4 regions of the Nonomuraea sp. NPDC047897 genome follow, and region 1 is predicted to be linked to each of the others. Evidence: riboswitches for the same ligand, from Rfam matches in the RefSeq annotation. Region 1 holds a riboswitch; each other region holds the start of a gene.
The links. A riboswitch is a leader RNA that binds a small molecule or an ion and turns the genes downstream of it on or off. The one in region 1 is predicted to bind cyclic di-AMP.

Region 1 (2,189 bases):
GGTGCGGACCGCCAGGCGCTTGGTCGAGCTGAGGCGGCCCTAGCTCGATACTCGCGCGGTGATGTCGTCGCCGATCTCATGGGTGGTGCGGCTCGCCCGTCCCGCCGACCGCGCGTCGATGTCGTCGGCGACGGCCTGCTCGACGCGGGCGGCCTCGGCCCGCAGGCCGAGGTGGTCGAGGAGCATGGCGGCCGACAGGATCGTGGCGGTCGGGTCGGCCTTGCCCTGCCCGGCGATGTCGGGGGCGCTGCCGTGCACCGGCTCGAACATGCTGGGCGCGGCACCCTCGGGGTTGATGTTGCCGCTGGCCGCCAGGCCGATGCCGCCGGCGATGGCGGCGCCGAGGTCGGTGATGATGTCGCCGAAGAGGTTGTCGGTGACGACCACGTCGAAACGCTCGGGCTGGGTGACGAAGTACATCGAGGCCGCGTCGATGTGGCAGTAGTCGGTGGCCACCTCGGGGAACTCCTCGGCGACCCGGTCGACCGTGCGCTGCCAGAGGTCGCCGGCGAAGGTGAGCACGTTGGTCTTGTGGACCAGCGTCAGCTTCTTGCGCGGCCGCGAGCGGGCCTTCTCGAACGCGTAGCGGACCACGCGCTCGACGCCGTGGGCGGTGTTGAGCGACTCCTGGGTGGCGATCTCGTGCGGCGTGCCGCGCCGCATCGTGCCGCCGGTGCCCGCGTAGAGGCCCTCGGTGCCCTCACGCACCACGATCATGTCGATGTCCTCGGGCGAGGTGTCGGCCAGCGGGGTCCGCACGCCAGGGAACAGCTTGACCGGGCGCAGGTTCACGTAGTGGTCGAAGGCGAAGCGCAGGCGGAGCAGGAGGTCGCGCTCCAGGATGCCCGGCGGCACGCTGGGGTCGCCGACGGCGCCGAGCAGGATCGCGTCGTAGCCGCGCAGCTCCTCAAGGACGGCGTCGGGCAGCGTCTCGCCGGTGCGGTGGTAGCGGGCGGCGCCGAGGTCGTAGTGGGTGGCCTCGAACTTGACGCCCACGGCCTCCAGCACCTTGAGCCCTTCGGCCACGACCTCGGTGCCGATGCCGTCTCCGGGGATCACTGCCAGGCGTGTGTTGCGCGACTCCATGGCCGGTACCTTACCGGGTCGTCTCGGCTGACGAACACCCGATCTCAACGCTCGGACATCCGTTTTACCCGTATTGCGGTGCTTTGACCGTTTCGTTAGAGTCCCTCAAGCCTAATCCGCGCAGCCGTTGCGCGGAGCCGGGGACCCACTCCCCCTTCGGGGCGAATCGGCACGTCCGCGTGCCGTAGGGCCACTTCCAGGCCCGAGCCCGTCAGCTAACCCGGCCGGCCGTGTGGAAGGACTCCTCGTGCCGCGCATCGCCATGCTCACGCCCGCCCTCGCCCTCGCCACGACCGCCGCCGGACTGGCGGTCGCCTCCCCCGCCGCCGCGGCGGCACCCACCCCCGTGACCGCCTCCCCCGTGACCGCCTCCCCCGTGGCCGCGGCGACACCGGACCCCGGTGGCGTCACCCTCACCGGAGCCGACATCAAGCGCGCCAGGACCCGCGACATCCAGCTCCCCGCCTGGAAGCTCGCCGTCAGGTACGCCCTGGACAAGCAGGGCACCCCCTACGTCTGGGGCGGGGCGAGCCGGAGCGGCTACGACTGCTCCGGCCTCATGCTCCGGGCCTACCAGTCCGCGGGCATCGAACTCCCCCGCGTCGCCGCCTCCCAGTACGGCGCCTACTCCAGGAAGATCGCCTGGAAGGACCTCAAGCCCGGAGACCTCGTCTTCTTCAACGGCCTCGGCCACGTGGGCATGATCTCCCGCCCCGGTCACATGGTCCACGCGCCACGCACCGGCGACGTGGTCAAGGAGGAACGCCTGGACGCCGGACGCCGCGCCTCCTTCGTGGGCGCCGTCCGGCCCGACCCGAAGGGGGTCAAGCGCTGGGCGCACATCCGTGAGCTGCGCCAGGCCCCGCCACCGGCCATGCCGGTCGCCACTGCCCTGTGAGGACGGGACGGGTGCGGTCGCGCGTACTACCGTGATGACGTGACAACCGAGAAGGTGCGGCTGACCGCCGAGAAGGCCACGCTCCTCGCCACGCTCCACGGCAGGGCGCTCGACGCCCGCGCGCCGTACCCGATCCTCGCCGACGCCCTCTCCCTGCAGATCGCCCGGCGGATCGACCACGACTTCCGCCGCACCGGGATGACGC
Region 2 (2,189 bases), on a different contig from region 1:
GTCACCTGCGGCTCCAGCCCGCGGTAGGCGATGGCGCCCTCTCTCGGCTCGCGGTCGATCTTCTTGGCGAGGGCGGCGATCCGCCTGCCCAGCAGGTCGCCGTCCACCTCGACCGCGGGCGGGACCGTGCGGGTACCGAACAGCGAGCGGGCGATCCCGGCCGGGGTGGTGTGGCCGTCCATGGCCCGGGCCACCGTCGCGCCCGCGTCGAGGGTCATGCCGAGGTCCTTGGGCTTCATGGTGACGGTGCGGCCGGCGGCCTCGACCTTCAGCGGCCCCGGCCGGCCGAACTCCTCCTCCAGCCTGGCGCGGGCGGCCTCGGGGGAGAGCCCGCTGATGTCGACGCCGCCCGCGTCGGTGCCGGGCGGCACCTCGCCGGCCAGGGCCAGCGTGGGCATGCCGTACGCCAGCAGGAGGACGGCGAGGATCGCGGCGGCCGCCGCGGCGACGCGGCCTCGGTTGGTGCTGAGGATGCGCTTCATCGTGGGGGCGACCTCGTTCGGGGAGTCGGACGTCCGGCCAGTGTGCCACGGTGCCGATCGGCTCCCGGGCGTCTTTACCCAACGGGGGGAACTGCACCTTCAAACCACTTTCGCCAGGGGAAGTAGGTAAAAACTTCCGCGCTGAACCGCAGGTGGAGCGGGGGGTTCCGAGGTGTGCACCCGGACTTCGCTTGCACCGCTCTATACGCTTCGCTTACGTTTGGGGACACCGAGGCACACGTCCGGCACGTCAGTACCTCCGCCGGGTGATGCCTCGTTCAAACGCCGAGACCGCGTACGCACCGCCTGCATGACAGATCCGCAGGGGGCGGCGCGGCCGCCGAATCCGCGACAGATCGCGGAACCGGGGACCCAATCTCTCATGGGGTGAATCGGCACGCCCGCCACGAGCGGCGTGCCGTAGGGCACTTCCAGGCCCGAATCCGTCAGCTAACCCGGTAGGCGGCATGGAAGCAAGGAGTAAACCCCAGTATGACCATGCGTGACCTCTCCCGTGCCATCGTGCCCACGGACCTCCCGCGGCTGGCCGTCGGCCTCACGATCGCGGCCGGTGCCGTGTTCGGCGCCGTCCCGGCCATGGCCGGCCAGCCGGCCGTCGCGGAGTCGGGCCAGCCGGCCGCCCCGCAGGCGCAGGAGCAGCCGAAGACGGTCGCCGCGGCCTACCACCGGCCGCTGACCGCCGATGCCCTGCTGAAGGTGGCGGAGTCGCAGGTCGGTGTCACGGAGAACGCCGCCGGCGGTGGCACCCCCTTCCACAGCTGGTACATGTCCTCGCCGCGGGCCGCCGAGACCGTCGCCCGTGACGGTGGCAACATCGGCGCCTACGCCAACGCGCCGTGGTGCGCGATGTTCGTCTCGTGGGTCGGCGAGAAGGCCGGCGCCCGCCCCTCGGTCGGCTGGGACGCCTACACGGTGACCTACGCCAAGTGGTTCAAGGCCAACAACCGCTGGGGCTCCACGCCCAAGCCGGGCGCGGTCGTCTTCTTCGACTGGGACGGCAGCAGGAGCATCACCGCGATCGACCACGTCGGCCTGGTCAAGAAGGACAACGGCGACGGCACGATCAGCACCATCGAGGGCAACACCGGCAACGGCAAGGTCGAGCGCCGGGTGCGGCCCACCTCGCAGGTGGCCGGGTACGGCTACCCCGTCCTGCAGGGCTGACAGCCCCCTCCCACCCCCCACCCCTCACGGACGAGGCCCCCGGGCCGAGCAGAGACGTGGACGGGCCGGCGCGTCCGGCCCGCGCGTCCGGCCCGCGCGTAAGGCCATGGTTGACATCTCCTTCAGATAGCTGCACTATCTAGTAACTAGATAGCTCAACTATCCATTAAGGAGCGTCATGCAGTTCCCCCTCGTCCTCCTGGTCGCCCTGCTCACCTTCCGCGGCCTCGGGGCGCTCGGCGTCACAAGGTTCGCCTCGTGGCCGGCCAGCGCCGCCCACGCGCTCGCCGTCATGCTCCTCATGACCGCGTCCGCGCACTTCGTCCCCGAGAGCGTCACGGTCATGCCCAACCACGCCGACCTCGTCCGGATGGTGCCGCCGTTCGTGCCCTTCCCCGGCGTCATGGTCTACCTGACCGGAGTGTTCGAACTGCTCGGCGCCGTCGGACTGGTCGTCGCGGGCACCCGCCGCCTCGCCGCGTTGGCCCTGGTGGCGCTGTTCGTCATGCTGCTCCCCGCCAA
Region 3 (2,189 bases), on a different contig from region 1:
AGGAGAACCAGGCGCGGCGGCTGCTCAACGACCTCGACGGGTTCCGGGTGGCCAAGGGGCTCCGGCACGAGGACGAGGCGATCGTGGCGCACCGGTGGCTGGCCGAGGTCTTCCAGCCGACGGTCGCGGCGCTGCCCGCCGAGCTGCGCGGCAAGCTGGAGCCCGCCCAGCTCTTCCACGAGGTGCTGGACCACCGGTGGTACCTGTCGGAGGCGGCGGGCGGCGACGTGGGGCTGCCCGCGGCCGTGAAGTCGTACATCGCGAACGTGCTGGTCCACAAGCCCGACGAGAAGGCGGTGCTCCCGGACGAGCCCGGGTGACCCGCCCCGAGGGGCCCGTCGCGGCCCGTCCGAGGCCCGCGTCGACGCTCTCGCGGCGGTGAACGCCGCGAGGGCGTCCCCGGTGCGGGGACGCCCTCGTGACGGACCGCTGCCGTGAGGGGGTCGGATCAGCGGCGGACCAGCTTGCGGAGGCGGTCGCGGCCCACGACGGCGCCGCCGCCGATCGCGGCCAGGGCGACGGCCGCGGCCACGCCGGCCGCGCTGCCGTCGGAGTTCTCGGCCGCCGGCTGGGCGGCCGCCGAGGTGGTGACGTGCGCGGCGGGGGCGACCTGGAGGGTGCTGCCGGCGGTGGCCCGCTGCTCGGCGGCGCCGGCCTTCTCCGACACGGTCTGCGTGGCGGGCGCCTTCTTCTTGGCCAGGACCTGCGGCGGCTTGGCCGGGTTGTTGTCCACCCGGGCGTAGGCGCGGGTCGCGAACGGCACCGGGTGGTTCTTCTTGCCGGGACCCTTGCCCCACTTGGTGATGACGTACTCGATCTTGATGTGGCCCATGCCGCCGTTGCCGTTGACGTGCAGCGTGTTGGTGTTGAAGGTGCCGCCGGTCAGCTCGGCGAACGTCTTGCCGTCGAGGTCCAGCATGATGCCGCGGTTGGACGGCTCGCCGGGACCGCGGTCGCCGACGAAGAAGGGCATCTTCTTGCCCTTGTAGACGACGTAGCCCTCGGTCAGCAGCGGCCAGCTCGGGCTGGCGGCCATCCCCTTCTGCATCGGCTTGCCACTGGCCGGCAGGCCGGTGTCACCAGCGCGGCCGGAGGCGTCGTCCCAGAAGTAGGAGGCGGTGGTGGAGCCCTTGAGCAGGACCTGCCGGTCCTCGGGCACATCGGCGTGGGCGGCGGTGCCGCCGATCGTCAGCGAGCCGGCCACGGTGGCGGTGAGCAGAGCGAGGGAACGCATGCCGAAACGGGGAGACATGAAGCGGTGAAGTCCTTTACCTGGGCAACGGGAGAGTCGCGCTCGCACAGCAGGGCGTAGCCGGGCAGGGGCCGAACGGTCGCTACGCGCGGGAGCGCGGAAAAGGTCTGTGGTGGGGGCCGCTCAGCAGGCGGCGGATGACGCTACGCAGTCGGGGGATACGCGGTAGTGCATCTGGGAAGGTGTCCTCTCCATCTCGCCTACCGGGTTAGCTGACGGGTTCGGGCGTGGAGATGCCCTACCGACGCGTGGTGGTCGGATTCACCCCAGGAGATGGGTCCCCGGTTCCCGCCGTGCGGGATTCGGCGCCGGTCAGCCGCCTCTTCCTGGTGAAGGGCTGGTCACTGACCGGTAACGCGCATGACTCTAGCGTGCAAATCGGACATAGGCAAAGGTAAGGCCATGAATCGGGCGAAGATCTACCTAAGACGGCAAAGAAAAAGGGGGCACGGCATGCCGTGCCCCTGGGTGTGGTGTGCCTCAGCCACCGCTCTTACGCCGGAAGGAACGCTTGCTGGCGGCCGGACCGTGCGCCCCGTGGATCTTCGAAGCGTCGGCGCCCCTGCCACCCGCGCCCGCGCCGGCCTGCTGGCCGCGCTTGCGCTCCAGCGCCTCGCGGAACTTGCGCTTCATCTCGTCCTCGGGAGTTTCGCTGACTTCCGGCTCCGGTGTTTCGGCCATGAGGACCTCCTGGTGTTGGGGACATCCACAGCTTCGCATGGTCCCGCACGTGACGCGAAACCGGGTGATTCCGGCGTGTCCACCGAGGACGCGCGGGGCCGGCGGGCTCGCCACGAGCCGGGCGCGCCTCCCCCGGGGCTCAGCGGCCCTCCGGCTCGGCGAGGAGCCGCTGGGTGACGGCGAGGGTCTGGCCGGTGACGTCCTCCTCGGCCTGCCGGGCCGCCTCCATGATCGCCTCGGCCAGTTCCTCGGACCC
Region 4 (2,189 bases), on a different contig from region 1:
GAGTTCGGCATAGACCTCGGGTGAGACGGGGGTGCCCTGAATCGGACGGAACCCGTGCCTGGCGAAGAAGTCGACCTCGAAAGTCAGGCAGAAAACCCGCCTGAGCCCCAGATCCCTCGCCGTGCGGATCAACGCGGAGACGATCCGGTGGCCGATCCCCAGGCCCCGGGACGCGGGGTCCACGGCGACCGTGCGGATCTCGGCCAGATCCTCCCAGAGAACGTGCAGCGCGCCACACCCGACGACCTGCCCGCTCCGCTCGGCCACCCAGAACTCCTGGACGTCCTCGTACAGCGTGACAGTGGCCTTCTCCAGAAGGCGTGGACCCGCACCGGCGTAGGTGTCGACCAGGCGCCTGATGGTCCTGACGTCGGACGTGCGGGCGCGCCGCACCACGACTTCGGTGTCAGGGACTGTCACTTCGGCGACCTGCTCCATGGGTTACCAGCGTACAGATCCCATTACGGCTCCTACCAAAATCCCACCTGTCCGCTCCATCCGGCATATCGCTCTGGCCTACACGAGTCACCCCACCTGCGACCCAACCACGGGCAAACAGGGCGTAAAGTCGCCCATGGGTGAAGGGACAGGACACCACCTTGTGACTCTTCGGTGGCTGAACCTCTACAGACTTGGCAGTTCTGGTTGAGCACCAACCCAACGTGCACTAGTGTCCAGCGACGATGTCACCCGCGCGTCCCGCGTGGAGACGCGCCCAATCCCCGTGCGGGGAACCGGGGACCCGCCGGTGGCCGGTGCGCCATCTGGGGTGAGTCCGAGCTCCGGCTCGGTAGGGCTGCTCCGGCCCGAACCCGTCAGCTAACCCGGTAGGCGTCGATGAGAGGAGCCGATTGGTGAAGCGTACGCGCGGTCGCGAGAGGACCTCAGCGGGCACCCACGCCCGCCCTCCGCATCAGACCGGCCCGCGCCGTCTCGCCCTACTCGGCACCGCCCTCGTCGCCGCCACGGCCCTGTTCGCCGGCGCCGGGGCGGCCCCGGCCGCCGCCGATCCCGAGCCGTCCCTCAACTCGCTCGCCAAGCAGGTCGAGCAGATGCACGTGGACATCGAGAAGCTGGCCGAGCAGTACAACGCCCAGCGGGAGAAACTCAAGACCGCCCAGAAGACCGCCGAGGCCGCCAAGAAGACGCTGGCGACCAGCGAGGCCGACCTGGCGGCCAAGCGGACCAAGGCCGCCCAGATGGTCGAGAGCCAGTACATCTCCGGCGTCATGGGGCGGGCCCTGCCCTTCCTGAGCGCCGGCGACCCCGAGCGGTTCCTCGACCACGCCGCCACCTCCTACGCGCTGGCCCAGCAGCAGACCGAGCAGCTCAAACAGGTCCTCGACGCCATGGAGTCGGCCAGGCGGGCCAGAGACGAGGCCAAGACCCACATGGAGGAGGTCGGCGAGCTCGTCAGCGACCTCAGCGCCAAGCGTGCCAAGATCGTGAAGATGGTCGCCAAGGTCGAGAGCAACCTCTACCGGCGGGCGGTCGGCGAAGCCGGCCGGCCGGGCACCAGGGCCACGCGCGTCAGCCTGCCCGTGGTCGGCTCGGGCAAGGCCGCCGAGGCCGCCCGCTGGGCGCTCACGCAGCAGCTCAAGCCGTACGTCTGGGGCGCCGAGGGGCCCAGCTCCTACGACTGCTCCGGCCTGGTCATGGCGGCCTACCAGCGGGTCGGCATCTCGCTGCCGCACTACACCGGCAGCCAGTGGACCGCCGGCCGGCACATCTCCAAGGACGAGCTGCGCGCCGGCGACCTGGTCTTCTTCTACAACGACCTGCACCACGTCGGCATCTACATCGGCGGCGGGCTGATGGTCCACGCGCCGCGCACGGGTGACGTGGTGCGCGTGGCCTCGATCGCCCGGCGTCCGTACGCGGGAGCCGTCCGCGTCGCCGACTGAGGCGCCATCCGGGCGGCGGCGGGACACCGGAGTGCCCCGCCGCCCGCGCTCAGTGGGCCGGCTTGACCAGCGGGAAGAGGATCGTCTCGCGGATGTTCCGGCCGGTGAACGCCATGATCATCCGGTCGATGCCGGCGCCCATGCCGCCCGTCGGCGGCATGGCGTACTCCAGGGCCTGCAGGAAGTCCTCGTCGAGCTGCATGGCCTCGACGTCGCCGCCGGCGGCCAGCAGCGACTGCTCGACCAGGCGGCGGCGCTGCTCGATCGGGTCGTTGAGCTCGGAGT

Region 2: it holds a riboswitch for cyclic di-AMP, as region 1 does, so the genes downstream of both, ACGF0J_RS27390 (CHAP domain-containing protein) here and ACGF0J_RS23305 (C40 family peptidase) in region 1, are expected to answer to the same signal.
Region 3: it holds a riboswitch for cyclic di-AMP, as region 1 does, so the genes downstream of both, ACGF0J_RS33150 (hypothetical protein) here and ACGF0J_RS23305 (C40 family peptidase) in region 1, are expected to answer to the same signal.
Region 4: it holds a riboswitch for cyclic di-AMP, as region 1 does, so the genes downstream of both, ACGF0J_RS29770 (NlpC/P60 family protein) here and ACGF0J_RS23305 (C40 family peptidase) in region 1, are expected to answer to the same signal.

Annotation. Positions count from the first base shown of each region.
Region 1 covers NZ_JBIDCC010000010.1:134,435-136,623, forward strand. The annotation lists gene ACGF0J_RS23300 (3-isopropylmalate dehydrogenase) at 40-1,086, opposite strand; cyclic di-AMP (ydaO/yuaA leader) riboswitch at 1,185-1,330, shown strand; gene ACGF0J_RS23305 (C40 family peptidase) at 1,334-1,984, shown strand; gene ACGF0J_RS23310 (class I SAM-dependent methyltransferase) at 2,024-2,189, shown strand, end outside.
Region 2 covers NZ_JBIDCC010000013.1:49,277-51,465, reverse strand. The annotation lists gene ACGF0J_RS27395 (VanW family protein) at 1-482, opposite strand, end outside; cyclic di-AMP (ydaO/yuaA leader) riboswitch at 811-962, shown strand; gene ACGF0J_RS27390 (CHAP domain-containing protein) at 975-1,667, shown strand; gene ACGF0J_RS27385 (hypothetical protein) at 1,846-2,189, shown strand, end outside.
Region 3 covers NZ_JBIDCC010000019.1:12,248-14,436, reverse strand. The annotation lists gene ACGF0J_RS33155 (DUF4032 domain-containing protein) at 1-320, shown strand, start outside; gene ACGF0J_RS33150 (hypothetical protein) at 449-1,234, opposite strand; cyclic di-AMP (ydaO/yuaA leader) riboswitch at 1,435-1,570, opposite strand; gene ACGF0J_RS33145 (DUF5302 domain-containing protein) at 1,733-1,933, opposite strand; gene ACGF0J_RS33140 (YbaB/EbfC family nucleoid-associated protein) at 2,073-2,189, opposite strand, start outside.
Region 4 covers NZ_JBIDCC010000014.1:252,303-254,491, forward strand. The annotation lists gene ACGF0J_RS29765 (amino-acid N-acetyltransferase) at 1-438, opposite strand, end outside; cyclic di-AMP (ydaO/yuaA leader) riboswitch at 703-849, shown strand; gene ACGF0J_RS29770 (NlpC/P60 family protein) at 855-1,904, shown strand; gene lysX (bifunctional lysylphosphatidylglycerol synthetase/lysine--tRNA ligase LysX) at 1,954-2,189, opposite strand, start outside.